DNA from 4 places in the Pseudoalteromonas sp. SG41-2 genome. Region 3 is predicted to be linked to each of the others. Evidence: predicted binding sites of a transcription regulator. Region 3 holds the regulator's gene; each other region holds the start of a gene.

Region 1 (4,534 bases), on a different contig from region 3:
GAGTTTTAATACGAATTTCTTCAATACAATCTTCAGGCATTTCACGTAAAAAGCGTGATGGACTGTGGTACTTTTCTTGACCATAAAGACGGCGGCTCTCGGCATGGCTAATATAGAGTTTTTCCATCGCACGAGTCATCCCGACATAACAAAGACGACGCTCTTCTTCTAACCGACCTGATTCTTCATTACTTTGTTGAGATGGGAACATGCCTTCTTCAACACCAACCATAAATACGAGTGGAAACTCTAAGCCTTTCGCTGAGTGCAACGTCATCATTTGCACTGCATCTTCATGTTCTTCAGCTTGGCCATCACCTGATTCCAGTGAGGTATAAGCCAAGAATCCTTGCAGTGGTGAGCTAAACTCTTCATCTTCCGGGAGTTCGTATTGGCCACAGGCGCTGATCAGCTCTTCTAAGTTTTCTACCCGGGCGCGGCCCTTTTCGCCTTTTTCTGCTTGATACATCGCCATTAAACCAGATGTTTGAATAGCGTATTTCGCTTGCTCTTCTAAAGTGAGATCACCAATTTTATCTTCAATATGTTCTACCAGTTCAACAAACTTAGTAACAACCGTCGCCGCACGTCCTGATAAATGTTGTTGTTCTACGATGGCTTTGGCGGCGTACCATAATGGTAATGATTCGCTACGCGCACAATCGCGAATATGGCTTAAGGTCTTATCGCCAATGCCACGAGCAGGAGTGTTAATCACTCGCTCAAATGCAGCATCATCCTGACGATTACCTACGAGCCGTAAATATGCCAGTGCATCTTTAATTTCCTGACGTTCAAAGAAGCGCATACCGCCGTAAATTCGGTACTTCAAGCCTTCTTGTAACATCGCTTCTTCAAGTACCCGCGATTGCGCGTTACTACGATATAAAATCGCCGCATCTTGTAGGGCATTACCAGCGTTTAACCAGCTGCGTAATTTGCTGCTTACAAAGCGCGCTTCGTCTAATTCGTTAAAAGCGGCATAAACAGAAATAGGTTCACCATCATTGCCATCAGTCCAGAGGCTTTTACCCATTCGGTCTGAGTTATTTTGAATAAGTGCATTAGACGCTTTTAGAATCGTGGCAGTAGAGCGATAGTTTTGTTCAAGGCGAATAGTTTCGGCTTTAAAATCGGTCAAAAAGCGCTTAATGTTTTCAATTTTAGCACCACGCCAACCGTAAATACTTTGGTCATCATCACCTACGATCATGATGCTGTTGGTATCGCCGGCTAATAATTTAAGCCATGCATATTGAATGGTGTTGGTATCTTGAAACTCGTCTACTAGCATATGGGCAAAACGTTGCTGGTAGTGACGTAGTAAGGTTGGATTATTTTTTAGTACTTCAAAACTACGTAATAAGATTTCGGCAAAATCAACTAATCCTGCTCGATCACATGCTTCTTGATAAGCGGTGTAAACTTTAAGCATCATTTGTTCGTTGATGTCGTAAGCTTGGATATCTTTGGGGCGCAGACCTTCATCTTTCTTGGCGCTGATATACCAGCCAAACTGTTTTGCAGGCCATTTTTTGTCATCAATATTCATGGCTTTTAATAAGCGTTTGATCATTCTAAGTTGATCATCAGAGTCTAAAATTTGAAACGCTTCTGGTAAGTTTGCTTCGCGATGGTGGGCGCGCAAAATACGGTGTGATAAGCCATGGAAAGTACCAATCCACATACCACCTACTGGTGCTTGAAGGGCTTGTTCAACGCGCGTGCGCATTTCTTTAGCTGCTTTATTGGTAAAGGTTACTGCAAAAATACTATAAGCGGAGGCTTGCTCAACCTGCATTAACCATGCGATACGATGAACGAGTACTCGAGTTTTCCCAGAGCCTGCGCCAGCAAGCACCAGCATATTTTGGAGTGGGGCTGCAACTGCATCCCGTTGTTTATCATTTAAACCGTCGAGTAATTCTGAAACGTCCATCATCACGCCTTTTCAATCAATATTAAAAGCAGTATAACAGGTGTTTTTGTTAGGCTAAATAAAATACTGTTTTTATAACCAGTTAATTTAATACATAGTCTAAAGGCTTTAAAAACTTAATGATTCATTTATAGTCATTTTTTAGCTAAGCTAGATCAATGGTGTGAAGTGATATCGCCAATTTGACTTATATTTAGTAAAAATCACGATTTTAGCTAGTTCTTCGTATTACCGTTGATTTTAACATATTGATTTTTAATAACTAAATAATTGGCATGAAGAATGTAAGTAGATAAGAATAAAATTAAATTAATAATTGAGGTTAACATGGCAGAGCAAGGTTCAGGCGGTAATGTTATCGCAGCGATTTGTAATATATTTTTCCCAGGTTTAGGGCAGTTAGTTCAAGGCCGGATCATGGCGGCAATTGGTTTCTTCCTAGCGTGGGTTATTAGTGGCGCGCTTATTTATGTTGCGATTGGTTTTATATTACTGCCGATCGTCTATATTTGGGCAATCATTGATGCCGCGCGGTTTAGATCTTATCGGTAGCTGTATCACTTCAAAGAATAGCGCTTTTTAGCGCTATTTTTGTCACTGGCTTTATTTATTCAGCACTGACTAGGGTATAATCCCGATCATTAGTTGTATTTAGGTAAAGTTATGGAATACCAATTTATACGCGATCCAATAAGTGGCTTGCGGATTAAAATTAGCAGTGAACATGCGGTTATTGGCCGTTGGCTTAATGAAGAAATCGGTAAAGATAAAATCGCCATGGTACAAGCTTTAATAGCCTCAGTATCAAGTAGTTTTGAGCCGTTAACGCTACAGGGCCAAGAAATTGATTTGATCTTAAATAAAGATGAAGCCATTTTTGAAGCCCATGCCTTGCACCAAGACTCTGAAGATTTATTTGCTTATCAAGATGATGAGCTTATGCTTGAAGAAAATGGTTTAAGTAGCGGCTGTGGTTTTGAAGATTTTGTTGATCTGATTAATTCATGGCAAGAATTTACTACAGGTAGGTAGCCGTCAGTTTTCAGTTAGCAAAATATCCTCGGGTGCCGCGTAATGAAATGCCCTTAGCTATATTGGCAATATTTGTGTTAGCGACCTCTGCGTATTAACCACAATCAGCACGTAGAATCGATTTCATCGAAGAGTATTTATCTGTATTATTAACTACAATTAAAAAATAGTAACCGGAAGAGATATGTCTGCCAATTTAAATAAACTAGTGGTGATGCTAGAAATGCAAAATGCCATGAACACCAAAGTTCATGATCAATGGTTTAGCCAAGGCTTTGAATGGTATCGCGCTATTTGGGTTGAATGCGCTGAAATGCTTGATCATTACGGTTGGAAATGGTGGAAAAAGCAAACTCCAGATACCGAGCAAGTTATTTTAGAATTGGTTGATATTTTTCACTTCGGTTTATCGTTACGCATTGATGGTGAGACCAGTTATTTAGATCTTGCTAAGCAGTTGGAACAACAGTTAAGTGCACCGCAACAAGCTGATGATTTCAAACAAACGTTAGAAATTCTCGCCGCGTCAGCCGTCGCTGAGAAAACCTTTAACGCCGCAGCCTTCGCTGGATGTATGGCGCTAATAGGTATGGATATTGATGATTTATATCGAGGCTATGTAGGTAAAAATACGCTTAATTTTTTCCGCCAAGATCATGGTTATAAAGATGGTAGCTACATTAAAGAATGGCATGGCAAAGAAGATAACGAGCATTTAGTTGAGGTCGTTAAAAGCCTGAATACGGAACATGCTGATTTTGCAAAGCTTGTATATCAAGGCTTAGAGGCTCGCTACCCTAAAAATTAAGGCAGCATGTCACGAAAATCAGTGACGCTCAAATAGTCACTGATTTCATTGTGCGGTTGTTTACTATCTGGGTTTGCAACCGCCAATAAATGGCCAATACCATATTCTTTTGCGGCGTTTAGTACCGCTAAACTGTCGTCAACGAACAGCGTACGCTGCTTATCAAAACCTAAATCGAGTTGTACTTGCTGCCATAAGCTTTGCTGCTCTTTACTCACACCATATTGATGAGTCGACACCACACCATCTAAATAGTTATCAATATTGGTTTTTTCAAACTTGAGCATGACACTTTCCGGGTGTGCGTTGGTAAGTAAAATCAACTCTTTACCCGCTTTTCGCAACGATGTTAAAAATGCAGGTACATCCTCACGCATTTTAATGAGGTGCTGATGCTGATATTTTAGCTCCATAATAGGTAAATTAAGTTGTTGTTCCCAGTAATCTAAGCAATACCATTGGATTTGACCGCTAACGGCTTGATAGCGTTTTAATATATCCGCTTGGGCTTGTGCCAAACTAATATTCTTTGCGATAGCGAGTTGCTCAGGGATCACTGTCAGCCAAAAGTGATTATCAAAATGGAGATCGAGCAAAGTGCCATCCATATCTAGCAGCACAGTATCGATTTTTGACCAATTTAACATAGGAATTTCATCTTATAGGGTTTATTATTGAACTAACTGCCATGATAGCAAATTAATGCCAATGACACAGAAAAAGCACCCAACACCACCACAAATTCTTCGCACCGA
Region 2 (4,534 bases), on a different contig from region 3:
TTTATGCTTGTACTGCAGTGCTACCGGTGGCATTATTGCGCTAAAAATGACTTTCTGCAATGCTAATTACTGATTGATTAGTTTTAATTTCATCATTTAGTTTTGTTTTTATGCGTTTTAAATAAATATATTTAATTAAAATTAATGGGTTAGGTTTTGTTTTAATTATTTAAAAAAATATAAAAATAATAACGATTTATTTTCTAGTTTTTATTATAGTGTTTTTTGATACTTGAAATTTAGTTAACATTTGTTCCTTTATTGTTTTTTGATATGACTAGATATTTGCATGTTACGGGGCTGGTTCTAACGCAATATTGATATGCTTTATGGATGAGTTAGTTGTTTATAGGTGTTGTTGTGAAGTACTAGAGTATGTTGACCTTTCAGAATTAAAATTTGTTTAATCTAGGAGTGATTTAATCGTGACAAGAGGTTTTTAACCAAGTGGGCTCGCTACTGCTACCGCGTTATTCTACTGGCGGAAGTAATCTGAGCTTCGGATAATAAATCTATCTCCAGCGGCTATTTTTCAATGTTAACTGCGTTGAATTTATTTGTAATAGGCATGCTATTGACGCGTAAATTCGCCTTATTTTCCCTGAAAATTTTGGCTGGAGAGTAAAAGTAATATTAGTGCTTTAAATCAATGCGTTAGAAAACACATGAACCAAAATTTAGGTTAAGCAACAAAGAGTTAATCGCACTTAGACAGACCACATTGGCTTGCGAGTTTTTTGAATTTATGATTATTTATAAATACTTACGGTAAAAACTATACTCTAAGAAAGTGTTACACGCTGTGGCATTTTTTATATTTTTTACCACTACCACACGGGCATTCATCATTGCGGCTAATTTTTATATCTGCAACAGGGAAGATCTCACCATCGAGATAACGCCACTGGCCATCTTCTTTTATGAAGCTTGATTTTTCATGCAGTTGGCAAAACAAGTTTTGATAAAAATAGCTAACACAAAATTCAACACAACCAGTGTACTCTTGCTGATCTGCACTGATCACGGCTAATTTTATAAAGCGGCAACTATTAGCAAAATCGGCAATTTCTCTGAGTGGGTTTGCTGCTTGTTTTTCTTGTGCATAAGTTTGGTAAATATACTTAGCATTTTTTAAGGCATAAGCAACAAAGCGAGAGCGCATTAGTTGCTCTGGGCTTGTTGCTTGTATATTGCCTAAATGCAATTTTTCACAGCAATCGCTATAGCTTTGTTCGCTGCCACATAAGCAAAGACTGTCAGTGAGTGAGGTCATAATTAAAATACGCTTTATTAAAAACGGCATTTTAACAGCTTATTGTGCTAATGCTATCTCTGTAGCTTGTTGGGTTTTAGTAAAACAGTATAGTTTTGCACTGGCTTGATCTAACTTTAATGACAGGTTAGCTATTTGATTGTCTCTCACAATGTCTGTCCAGGTGATCACCGCTGCAAAGTTACCGTTATGTAGTGCAGAATTTAGTACATACTCTAAATTAACCAGATGCTTTTGCCTGATCACTAATAGTTTACTGGTATCAATAGAACATGAATCGAGTAAAGCTTTACTTGGTACGTGATCCGGTGCAATCAGTAACGTCCATGCGTTTTTATTATTGTAATGGTGTAACACCTTTAGAAGTTCAAAAGTTGCAGAGATCTCATCTTCTATCTGAATCAAATTTACTGATGCGCTTAAATTATCTTGTTGATAGCTTTTAACTGTTCTGACGGTAATTGGCTGTAACATAAGTTTCACTCACTGGTTGTTTATACAGTACTCATATACAGTAGTTTATACAGTGTTTGTGTGCAAGTGTTTTTTGCTATCTTTTTGAACGATTTTTATATTTATTTGATACCATCAGCTTTGGAAATGTGCATAAAATAAAATAATTTTTATAAAACAATATATTACTTAGTTACATTGAGGTGGCAATTGATTTTAATGAAAAGGGTAGATTAGTCCCTTTTCAAGGTGAGTTGGGGATCAGGTGAGCAAACTGCTGTTGGTGTATTTGCTCATACAGTGTTGCTGCATAACACTGGGCATCTTTAAAGCGGCGGGTGGTTAGATGTTTACGTAAATCAGTTAAGGCAGTTGCTGCAGGCTCATAGCCTTGGCTACTGGCTAAACTTAGCCATACCGCGCCATGAAAAACACTAGTAGGTACGCCTTGGCCTTTGATAAAAAATAATCCGAGATAAAATTGGGCTCGCTGATTACCTGACATTGCAGCTAAGCGCATCCATTTAGCTGCGAGAGGAGGTTGATCATTTTTTAAATAATACAGGGCTTTATTAACAGTGTTATCAGGAGTATCAGCTTTAACCGCACTGTGTGGGGCTTTGCTCGGTTGGGTGATAAACGATAATACGTTTTCTAACTGTTGTTCTAAATCTAAGCCAATTGGCGAGGTATCTGTCATAGTGCCACACATATTATTGTTGTCATTTACCTGCTCAGTTTAGTCTAATATCAGGTTAATTGTCCTGTTATTCTTGAAATATATGATAAAATCACGCAATTATTGTCATCTAAAATGAAACTCACTTATGCTCGACGCGTTATTTAAAATTAGCGACCACAACTCGACTGTGCGCCGCGAATGTATTGCTGGTCTCACTACCTTTATTACTATGGTTTATATTGTGTTTGTCAACCCTGCTATGTTGGCTGAAGCTGGTATGGATCAAGGTGCTGCGTTTGTGGCAACTTGTATTGCTGCCGCTATTGGCTGCTTTATCATGGGCTTTTGGGCAAATTATCCGTTAGCTTTGGCTCCTGGTATGGGGCTTAATGCCTTCTTTACTTATGGTGTTGTATTAGGTATGGGCTATACCTGGCAAGCAGCATTAGGGGCTGTGTTTATGTCGGGCTGTATTTTCTTGTTCCTGAGTTTGTTCAAAGTCAGGGAGTGGATAATTAATGCTATTCCATTGGTGTTAAAGCAAGCCATTGCAACAGGAATTGGAGCGTTCTTAGCGTTAATTGCGCTTAAAAATGCCGGGATCATTGTGGCCAGCCCTGCAACATTAGTGCAGCTGGGTGATATAACGGCTGCCGGTCCATTGTTGGCTATTTTTAGCTTTTTTGTTATTGCAGCGCTACTTTATCGTGATTTTAAAAGCGGTGTTTTGATCAGTATTTTATTAGTAACTGTGATCGCGCTAAGTCTGGGTTTGGTAGAGTATCAAGGCGTGATATCTATGCCACCTTCAATTGCGCCTACTTTTATGCAACTTGATTTTTCAGCGGCATTTGAGTTGTCAATGCTTAGCGTCATTTTTGCATTGTTGTTCGTTGATTTATTTGATACATCAGGCACTTTAGTTGCGGTAACTCAAAAAGCAGGCTTAGCGGACGAAAAAGGTAATATGCCACGTTTAGGACGAGCATTAAGTGCTGATAGTGCCGCAACCATTGCCGGTTCAGTATTGGGCACTTCGACCACAACCTCATATATAGAGTCAGTTGCAGGGGTGTCTGTGGGTGGCAGAACAGGACTTACAGCTGTGGTTGTAGGAATGTGCTTTTTATTGATGATGTTTTTTGCACCTTTGGCGAAAATGGTGCCAGCTTATGCAACTGCGGGAGCTATTTTATACGTGTCGGTGCTAATGCTACAAAACCTCAAGTTTGTAAATTGGGATGATATGACAGATGCCATTCCAGTGAGTGTGGTATTACTGATGACGCCGCTAACATTCTCCATTGCTCATGGCATTGCACTGGGCTTTATTTCTTATACAGCTGTTAAAGTATTGTGTGGTAAACGAGAACAAGTAAGCATCAGTGTGTGGATATTGACAGCGATGTTTGTGATAAAATTTGCGTTTTTATCCTAAGTTAATACAAAGAAAAAGTGGTTTACCACTTTTTCTTTGGTGCAAAAAGCACGTCTAAATCATCTTGTTCTTGCTCTGCTTTTTTCTTCAGTGCAGTTGCATTGGAGGCTTTAAGGTCGGTGCTTATTGCTTCTAAATAACCTTCGAGTTCTTGGCGTTTTGTAGTTATATAATCGTCGCTATAAGCTACTGCTGATACAGTTGCGTACGCTTTTTCAAAGTATTGGCGTGCAGAACCGACCATATTCGCAGAGCGCGCTGAGATACCTCGTTTAATCTGGCTTTCAATATTAATTCGTAATTGGAGCTTTTCTAAGCGCTTGTCTTCAGCAATAAAAATTTGGCTGTCTACTTTTCCTTTACCATGCTCTGAGCGAAGCACTGCACGTACTTTCTTGATACCTTGAATAAGTGCTATTAATTGCTTGTCGTTATCGGGTAACACTAAGTTTTCTGAGTTAGCGGTGTCGATTGAGTTCCCTAAACGTTCATTGGCTTCTTTTAAGCGATTCTTTAACTCTTTTGAATTAGGAGATAGCTGCACCATTGCTGCTAACGCATCATGAATACGCCGTTGCAGAATACGTAAAATATGTTCTGACATAGGTATGTTGGCGCTATTTACTAGAACATCTTCTGATTCTTCAATGATTTTTTTTTGTTTGGTTAAGTCTTTACGGCGTTCTGT
Region 3 (4,534 bases):
TTTCAATGCCCATGGTTTTCATCAATGTGCCTTGACCACTTATGCCGTCATCAAGTTGCTTACATTGTGCTAGGGTGATCGGTTGATACCAAATACTCATCTGTCTACCTCACTAAGTTATTTACTAAATCAGTCTACACTTTTAAACATTTTCCTACAGTTAAGATCATAAAAATAGATAAAATGTACCTATATTATCTAACTGTTAATGGATCTTAAGGATGAAAGTAAAGGTATTTGGATGTGGTGCAATATTATTAATGAGCCTTGTTGCTCAGCCGCAGGCTGTTGCTAGTACCCAACATCAACTCGATATTGGTTTTACCGATTTAGCTGGTTTAGATGAATCTTTTTTAGGCGCACGGTATCGATATTTTGCGCAAGATCTTGAATCGTTGACTGGTCCATACGAGCTAAAAGCGTATTTAAATCAAGTCAATAATTATGCTATTGGTGGGTTTGCTAATGATGATTTTAGCTATTTAAATGCCGATGCTGCCATCTATGGTCCCGCAGGATTAGTTATTAGTGCCAGCGCGCAGCGCCTCTGTGAGGATAATAGCTATTGGCAAAATACTGATTATTTAGTGAGTGCCGCTGTTGGTAAGCAAATGAATGAGCAGTTACAACTAGGGTTCAATATATATTACAGTCGCTTAGAGCGCCATGATATGTGGTTTGGCAAAGATAATGAAAGAGTCGCGGTTGAATGGACTTATGCTCCTTATGTTCGTTGGACAAATATAGTTAGCAATCAAGGTTGGGATTTAGAGCTAAAGCAATTGGCAGGGCGTTATCGTTATGTGCAGGGGCAGGCGGTTTATTATGTAAATCAAGCATGGTCAGTGGGAGTCGTTGCTAATATTCGTAATCAGAAAAATCTAAAAGACAACTATGAACTGCAAACGCAATATTGGTTTAATCAACATGTAGCATTAAAGTTTGGTCTTGGATCTGCGCTTGATTCTGGAAGTGGTTTAAATAGTATGAGCTTGTTATTAACGGCGCGATTTTAAGCCAATTTATATTTGCGATTTTCAGATAACTGTATATACTCACAGTTAAATGTACTGTATGGAAAACCAGTTGTATGCGCCCATTAACGAATCGCCAAGCTCAAATTCTCGAACTTATTAAAGTTTTTATTAAAGATACCGGTATGCCGCCAACCCGTGCTGAGATTGCGCAAACGTTAGGTTTTAAAAGTGCTAATGCAGCGGAAGAACATTTAAAGGCATTAGCGAAAAAGGGCGTTATTAAAATGAAGCCCGGTGCCAGTCGAGGTATTCAGTTAGTTGAAGAGGATGAGCCGGAACAACTTGGTTTACCTCTAATAGGCAGAGTTGCCGCTGGTGAGCCTATTTTGGCAGAGCAGCATGTTGAAAGTCATTGCAAAATAGATCCACTCTTGTTTAAACCGGCTGCTGATTTTTTACTGCGTGTGCAAGGCATGAGTATGAAAGACATTGGTATTATGGATGGCGATTTATTGGCTGTACACAGCACTCAAGTTGCTGAAAATGGCCAGGTGGTGGTTGCCCGTGTTGATGACGATGTAACAGTAAAACGCCTTGAAAAAGCAGGTAAAAAAGTTTTTTTACATGCTGAAAATGATGAATTTTCACCGATTGAAGTGGATCTTGAACATGAATCTTTCAATATTGAAGGGTTGGCTGTTGGGGTGATCCGCAACGCTGATTGGATGTAAATTTTTTGATCTATATTTTGCACCAAATTGGTGAAGTTTGGTGCATTTAATTTTTTACCGCTTTAATGGCTAGATTTTATACTTAGCTATAGCGTCCTAAGCCCTATCAAATCTACTTACCAGCTACTTTTAGCCCTCTAATATTATCCCTAATTACAAAATAACGCGCTGATTTTTAGCTGTTATTTATGCACCAAAAAAGAATTTAATTGCTCTTAAAACTTGCTAATTGTTCGTTTTTTAACTAATTGGTTAATACACTGTGTTAACAGCTACTTTAAAAGTCTAACAATTTTGCTCAATAGCATAATTTAGGGTTGCGTTAATATTCAGTAACAATAAAAAATAACGAATTGGCGCGAATAAAGCTGTGCCGCCTTTTCGCTTTGCGTTTTGCAATAGCATTTAAAGGAGCCGTCACATGGGTAAATTGAGCTCTACCTTGTGGCTTATATTGTTTGTTCTACCGCAGCAAGTATTGGCTAATAGCCAGTTTAATATGCGTAAGGGCGTAACAGATATAAGTAATGATGTTTATCAGCTGCACATGACAATATTTATTATATGTTGTGTGATTGGGGTCATCGTGTTCGCCGTGATGTTTTGGGCACTGATCCACCACCGTAAATCTAAAGGGGCAAAACCAGCCCAATTTCATGAAAGTACTAAAGTTGAAATCCTTTGGACGGCAATCCCATTTGTGATTTTAATTGCCATGGCTGTTCCCGCCACTAAAACCTTAATTTCGATGGAAGACGCCAGTAAGGCTGATCTCACCATTAAAATTACTGGTTCTCAATGGAAGTGGCATTATGAGTATATGGGAGAAGATGTTTCTTTTTACTCTATTTTAGCTACCCCGCAAGAACAAATTACCAACCAAGCAGATAAATCAAGCACCTATTTACTAGAGGTTGATAAACCTTTGGTGTTGCCAATTAATCAAAAAGTACGATTTTTAATGACCTCAGACGACGTTATTCATTCTTGGTGGGTGCCTGATTTTGCAGTGAAAAAAGATGCTAACCCTGGGTTTATCAATGAAACTTGGACCAGAATTAATGAAGAGGGCATTTATCGAGGGCAATGTGCAGAACTATGCGGAAAGGATCATGGCTTTATGCCTGTGGTGGTTGAAGCTAAATCTGAGCAAGCATTTGCAAACTGGCTGAGCGAAGCTAAGCAGGCAAAAGCAAACGCTGCAATTGCTGATGCTGCCTTATTAGATCAAACATTACCAAAAGAAGAATTAATGACACTCGGCGAGCAAGTCTATATGGCCAGTTGCGCTGCGTGTCACCAACCAACAGGTATGGGCTTACCGGGGGTTTTCCCTGCGCTCAAAGGCAGTCCGGTAGTATTAGGAGATATTAAAGATCATATTGATGTAGTGCTTCATGGTCGCCCAGGTACCGCTATGCAAGCATTTGACAAGCAGTTATCAATCAAGCAGCTAGCAGCTGTGATCACCTATAAGCGTAATGCATGGGGCAATGACACTGGGGATGTAATTCAACCGAGTCAGATACAAGCCGCGATTGATGCAACTTCGGAGGCTAAATAATGAGTAGCGTAACAGAGCAACAACATGATCAAGCTGCACACCATGATGGACATCATCATCCTGCGAAAGGTTTTAAACGCTGGCTTTATACTACTAACCATAAAGATATCGGAAGCTTATATTTAATTTTTTCGTTGACGATGTTTTTAATTGGTGGCGCCATGGCGATGGTGATCCGCGCAGAGTTATTTCAACCTGGCTTACAGTTAGTAGAGCCTCACTTTTTTAATCAAATGACCACAGTACATGGCTTGATCATGGTCTTTGGTGCCGTTATGCCGGCCTTTACAGGATTGGCTAACTGGATGGTACCACTCATGATTGGCGCACCAGATATGGCATTACCACGGATGAATAATTGGAGCTTTTGGATTTTACCTTTTGCTTTTATTATTTTACTGGCATCCCTATTTATGCCAGGTGGTGGCCCGGCATTTGGCTGGACTTTTTATGCACCACTGTCAACAACTTACAGTAACGATAATACCGCATTATTTGTTTTTGCTATTCACATCATGGGTATTAGTTCAATTATGGGCGCAATCAATGTGATTGTAACTATCGTTAATTTACGTGCGCCAGGTATGACTTGGATGAAGCTGCCGCTGTTTGTGTGGACATGGCTTATCACCGCTTTTTTATTGATTGCTGTGATGCCGGTATTGGCCGGTGCTGTGACTATGGTATTGACTGATAAGTATTTTGCAACCAGCTTTTTTGATGCTGCTGGGGGCGGTGATCCGGTGATGTTCCAGCACATATTTTGGTTTTTTGGTCACCCTGAAGTGTACATTATGATACTGCCAGCCTTTGGCATTATCTCGACTATAGTGCCGACCTTTTCACGTAAAAAATTATTTGGTTATGCCTCTATGGTATATGCCACATCTTCGATTGCTTTACTGAGCTTTATAGTTTGGGCGCATCATATGTTTACCACAGGTATGCCTGTTGCTGGCGAATTATTTTTTATGTATGCCACTATGCTGATATCGGTGCCAACTGGGGTCAAAGTATTTAACTGGGTAGCCACCATGTGGCGTGGTTCGATTAGTTTTGAAGTGCCTATGTTATTTAGTATTGCGTTTATTGTGTTATTCACTTTAGGTGGTTTCTCTGGGTTGATGCTGGCGATTACTCCTGCTGATTTTCAATACCATGATACTTATTTTGTGGTGGCGCATTTTCATTATGTGTTAGTGACTGGGGCGATATTTTCAATTATGGCCGGGGCGTATTATTGGCTGCCAAAATGGACGGGA
Region 4 (4,534 bases), on a different contig from region 3:
TCAATCATATTAAGTGCCAGCTCTGCCACTTCGGCATTTACAGTACCGTCTGATTTAACTTGCGTGTAATCTCGTACCCGGCGTAATAATCGATTGGCGATACGTGGCGTACCACGAGAGCGTTTAGCAATTTCAATGGCGCCTTCATCACACATGGCTAAATTTAAATAATGAGCAGAGCGCCCCACTATAGTCGATAAATCTGCCACCGAATAAAACTCTAAACGCTGCACAATACCAAAACGGTCTCTAAGTGGTGAGGTTAACGAGCCTGCGCGAGTGGTAGCACCAATTAAGGTAAAAGCGGGTAAATCGAGCTTAATGGAACGAGCTGCGGGCCCTTCACCAATCATTAAATCGAGTTGATAATCTTCCATTGCAGGATAGAGTATTTCTTCAACTTGCGGGCTTAGCCTATGTATTTCATCAATAAAAAGTACATCGCCTTCTTCTAAATTGGTCAGTAGTGCGGCTAAATCACCGGCTTTTTCAAGCACTGGGCCCGAGGTTGTTTTAATACTGACATTCAGCTCATTGGCAACAATGTTTGCTAGTGTGGTTTTACCCAAACCCGGCGGACCAAATATTAATAAATGATCAAGCGCTTCACCCCGACTACGTGCAGCTTCTATAAATATTTCCATTTGCTGTTTAACATGGGGCTGACCAGTATAATCGGCTAATAGTTTTGGTCTAATCGCGCGATCGACTACATCTTCATTACTTTGTTCAGTCGCATCTATTAAACGATCCGCTTCAATCATGGTTTACTCACAACATTGATTTTAGAGATTCTTTGATCAGAACCTCTGTAGACATACCAGGCTTGGCCACTGATTTTACTGTTTTTTGTGCTTGCGCCAATTTATAACCTAATGACACTAACGCAGAGATTGCATCATCTGCCGCATTATTAGCAATAAGTGCGTCAGATGCGGGCTCTATAACTGCATTATCACTAAATGGCGTGAATAAGTCATTACCCCAATCTTTTAATCGGTCTTTCATTTCAAGTACCAGGCGCTCTGCGGTTTTTTTACCTACACCTGGCAGTTTCACTAAACTGGTGGCATCTTCGTTATTCACACAGCTAACAAATTGCTTAGCCGACATCCCTGAAAGTATTGCTAATCCGAGCTTTGGCCCAACGCCATTGGCTTTTAATAGCTCTCTAAATAATGCTCGCTCAATTTTATTATTAAAGCCAAATAATAACTGGGCGTCTTCTCTTACTACAAAATGAGTATACACAATGGCATTTTCGCCAATGTTTGGTAAATCATAAAAACACGTCATCGGCATGTTAACTTCGTAACCAACACCGCTTACTTCAAGCAAAATTTCTGGCGGTTGTTTTTCTACTAAGATGCCATTTAAGCGACCTATCATGTTATTTCCTTAATCGTCCTCTAACGGTTTTACTGGCACTGCCCGCTAGTTTTATTAAATTTTGATCGGAATGAGCATGGCATATCGCAATGGCTAATGCATCGGCTGCATCCGCTTGCGGTGTGCCTGGCAATTTTAAAATATTTTTAACCATATGCTGCACTTGCGATTTATCGGCACCACCGTGCCCTACCACCGCTTGTTTAATTTGCCGCGCCGAGTATTCAAACACCGGTAACTCAGCCATTGCCGCACCAACAATTGCAGCCCCTCTGGCTTGGCCTAATTTAAGAGCTGAATCAGGATTATGCGCCATAAATACTTTTTCAATGGCAAAATGATCGGGAGAGAATTGTTCGATTAGTTGACTGATCCCTTGATAAATCATTTTTAATCGAATAGGAAACTCGTGATCGGCCAGTTTTATACAACCGCTGCCTAAATAAGTAAATTTAGCACCTTGATGGGCAATCACCCCATAACCGGTTAATCGTGAGCCAGGATCAATCCCTAAAATAATAGCCAATACTTGCCCAATCAGTGTAAATAGTTAAGTACGCTAATAATGCCAGAGCACTGTATAAATTACCAGTGCATTATTGGCATAAAAAAGCCCGTAAAAACGGGCTTGTTTAATTGCTAACCTTTTAGGCTAAAGAGCGTAGTAACCCTTGGGTATTTTTACGCATGGTTCTAGCTATCATAAAGTAGCCTAGTGATGCCACAAACACACCACCCACTAATGGTCCAATAAGCCAAATATGCGGGTGCAGCTTACCTGCTAAGTCAAACATCTCACGTTGCACTATTAATAAAGCCACATCACTGACCAACGCAGCGACAAAACCAGCAGCGCTGCCCAGCAATAAAAACTCATATAAAGTGGCATTTTTTATTAGCCGCCCTTTGGCGCCTAAGGTACGCAATATGACAATTTCCTGCATCCGTTCACCAAGGCTTGCTTGCACTTGCGAAATTAAAACTAAGCCACCACACATCACCACTATCGCCAGTACAAATCCAATTGCCAGCGATACTTGCGAAATAGTAGAACGTATTTGTTTGACAAAGCTGTCAACGTCGATGGCGTTGATTGTCGGGTAGGCACGTAGTAGCTCACTAAAGTCGCGTTTTTGATCGGCTTCGATACGCACCGATGAAATATACGTCGCAGGAAAATCAGCCAGTACATCAGGACTTAATATAATAAAGAAATTAGGCTTTAAAGTAGCCCAATTAACTTTACGAACACTGGTGATTTTGGCATCAAATGACTGGGCGCCAATCAAAAATGTTAGCGTATCACCCAGTTTCACATCTAAACGCTCTAGCATAGATTCTTCGATCGATGCTTCAGCGGTGGCATTGTCGGCAAACCACTGCCCGTCTATGATCTCATTTTGCACAGGGACTTGCTCTAACCATGTAAGATTTAGTTCACGGCCAATACCTGCGCGTGCTTCTTCGTCTTTCTTCTCGTTGTCTTGCAATGAGACTTCGCGAGCAACTAATTCACCATTAACAGCGTTTACGCGACCACGAATAGTCGGATAGAACTCAGATACTTGAATATTTTTTTGCTCTAAAAAGCTTGTTACGTCTGGCAATTCAGTTTCGGTTATATTTACTAAAAAAGCATTCGGCGCGTCGCTTGGAAGTTGCGATTGCCAATCTGCGATCATATCGTTTTTCAGCACCACTAAAAATAACAATAGCTTTATTGCCAACGAAAAACTGATCAACTGTACCGCATTAGCATTGGCACGTTTTTGCAACGAAGCAATCGCTAATGACCAACTATTCCCCGGGCGCAATCCTAGTTTACGTCCGCTGCCAAAAATTAACCGAGATAATACAAACAGTATTGCAATCAAAATTAAAGTAGAGACAAACAAAATAGCGGTAATTTTAAGGTTATTACTAAACAACCACATTAATAAAAAGACTGTTAAGCCCGACATCGCTAAATGCACTTTACTTACTAGTAGCTTATCGCCTAAGTTACGGCGTAATACCCTAAGCGGTGGAATATCAAATAAATCTAATAACGGCTTGATTGAAAACATCACGGCACAGATAACGCCAGTACTAATCGCCACAAACCACGGTTTTATACCCGCTGCAGGAAGAGTATTGTTCATTGATTTAGCTAAATAACTAGTGGCTATCTCTTGTAAACCATAGCCAATGGCTAAGCCAAGTATGACCGACAAAGCACACACCAGTGATAAATGCAGTAAGTAAATTTTGCGAATTGTCGATCGGCTACCACCTAAGGTTTTCATCATCGCAACTGGGTCATATTGGCGTTCGCAATAACGCTTTGCAGACACGGCAATAGCCACCGCCGCTAAAATAATGCCCAATAACCCCGCTAATAATAAAAAGCTTTCAGCGCGGTTTAAGCTATTTGCAATCGGCGACTGTCTGTCTTTAACACCATACCATTGCTGGTTTTCTTTCATTTGTGGTTTTAGCCAGCTATAAAAGTCAGTAAGGTTACTCTCATCCCCTGCATACAACTGGCGGTAAAAAACACGGCTGCCCGGCTGGATCACTTCAGTTTTGTCTACATCTTGGTTATTTAACAACACACGACGACTACTTGAAAAAATATTAAATGGCGCATCTGGCTCTTCCACCAATACTTTTTCAATATTAAATTGCGCAGCGCCTAGCTCAACCGTATCACCTACTTTTACATTTAGTGCATAAAATACCGATTCACTAAACCACACATTACCAACAGTTGGCCCTTGCGTGGCCACTTCAACCTCTCCGGTTAAACTGCTTTTAACTTTTAGTTCGCCCTTAAGTGGATAATGCTCCGACACCGCCTTTACTGAGCTTAATTGCATTTCGTCATTAGCAAACAACATAGTATCAAAGTAAGTGAGTTGTGCGGTTTGTAAGTTGTATTCGCTTGCTGTTGTTAAATATTCACCCGGTAATTCATGGTTGCTTGCCAGCACGCGATCAGCGGCAATAAAGGCACTGCTTTTTTGCGCTATGCTTTGCCCTATGCGATCAGTCACCATAGAAAGCGTTAAAACCGTCAATACCGCCAACGCTATGGCCGCACAAATCACCGTGAGTTCACCACGGCGAAATTCACGGCTAAATAATTTTAATGCTAATTTAACCC

Evidence for each region. Region 3 encodes LexA, which represses DNA repair genes until DNA is damaged. Its sites were predicted from a motif close to TACTGTATNNNNATACAGTA; they were not measured.
Region 1: the regulator LexA is predicted to act here: its motif matches at 2,004-2,023, upstream of uvrD (DNA helicase II).
Region 2: the regulator LexA is predicted to act here: its motif matches at 1,758-1,777, upstream of H5186_RS13880 (SulA-like leucine-rich domain-containing protein).
Region 4: the regulator LexA is predicted to act here: its motif matches at 1,964-1,983, upstream of ruvC (crossover junction endodeoxyribonuclease RuvC).

The regions. Positions count from the first base shown of each region.
Region 1 is NZ_JACJFK010000019.1:82,299-86,832, reverse strand. It holds gene uvrD (DNA helicase II) at 1-1,939, opposite strand, end outside; gene H5186_RS15600 (hypothetical protein) at 2,267-2,491, shown strand; gene H5186_RS15595 (YacL family protein) at 2,603-2,971, shown strand; gene H5186_RS15590 (dUTP diphosphatase) at 3,156-3,779, shown strand; gene yrfG (GMP/IMP nucleotidase) at 3,776-4,426, opposite strand; gene nudE (ADP compounds hydrolase NudE) at 4,488-4,534, shown strand, end outside.
Region 2 is NZ_JACJFK010000016.1:61,236-65,769, forward strand. It holds gene H5186_RS13875 (YchJ family protein) at 794-1,273, opposite strand; gene H5186_RS13880 (SulA-like leucine-rich domain-containing protein) at 1,313-1,747, opposite strand; gene H5186_RS13885 (sel1 repeat family protein) at 1,971-2,426, opposite strand; gene H5186_RS13890 (NCS2 family permease) at 2,554-3,846, shown strand; gene H5186_RS13895 (hypothetical protein) at 3,869-4,534, opposite strand, start outside.
Region 3 is NZ_JACJFK010000010.1:25,870-30,403, forward strand. It holds gene H5186_RS09605 (PaaI family thioesterase) at 1-100, opposite strand, end outside; gene H5186_RS09610 (hypothetical protein) at 222-1,016, shown strand; gene lexA (transcriptional repressor LexA) at 1,091-1,708, shown strand; gene coxB (cytochrome c oxidase subunit II) at 2,130-3,272, shown strand; gene ctaD (cytochrome c oxidase subunit I) at 3,272-4,534, shown strand, end outside.
Region 4 is NZ_JACJFK010000001.1:183,207-187,740, reverse strand. It holds gene ruvB (Holliday junction branch migration DNA helicase RuvB) at 1-764, opposite strand, end outside; gene ruvA (Holliday junction branch migration protein RuvA) at 772-1,389, opposite strand; gene ruvC (crossover junction endodeoxyribonuclease RuvC) at 1,391-1,915, opposite strand; gene H5186_RS00790 (ABC transporter permease) at 2,037-4,534, opposite strand, start outside; gene H5186_RS00785 (ABC transporter ATP-binding protein) at 4,528-4,534, opposite strand, start outside.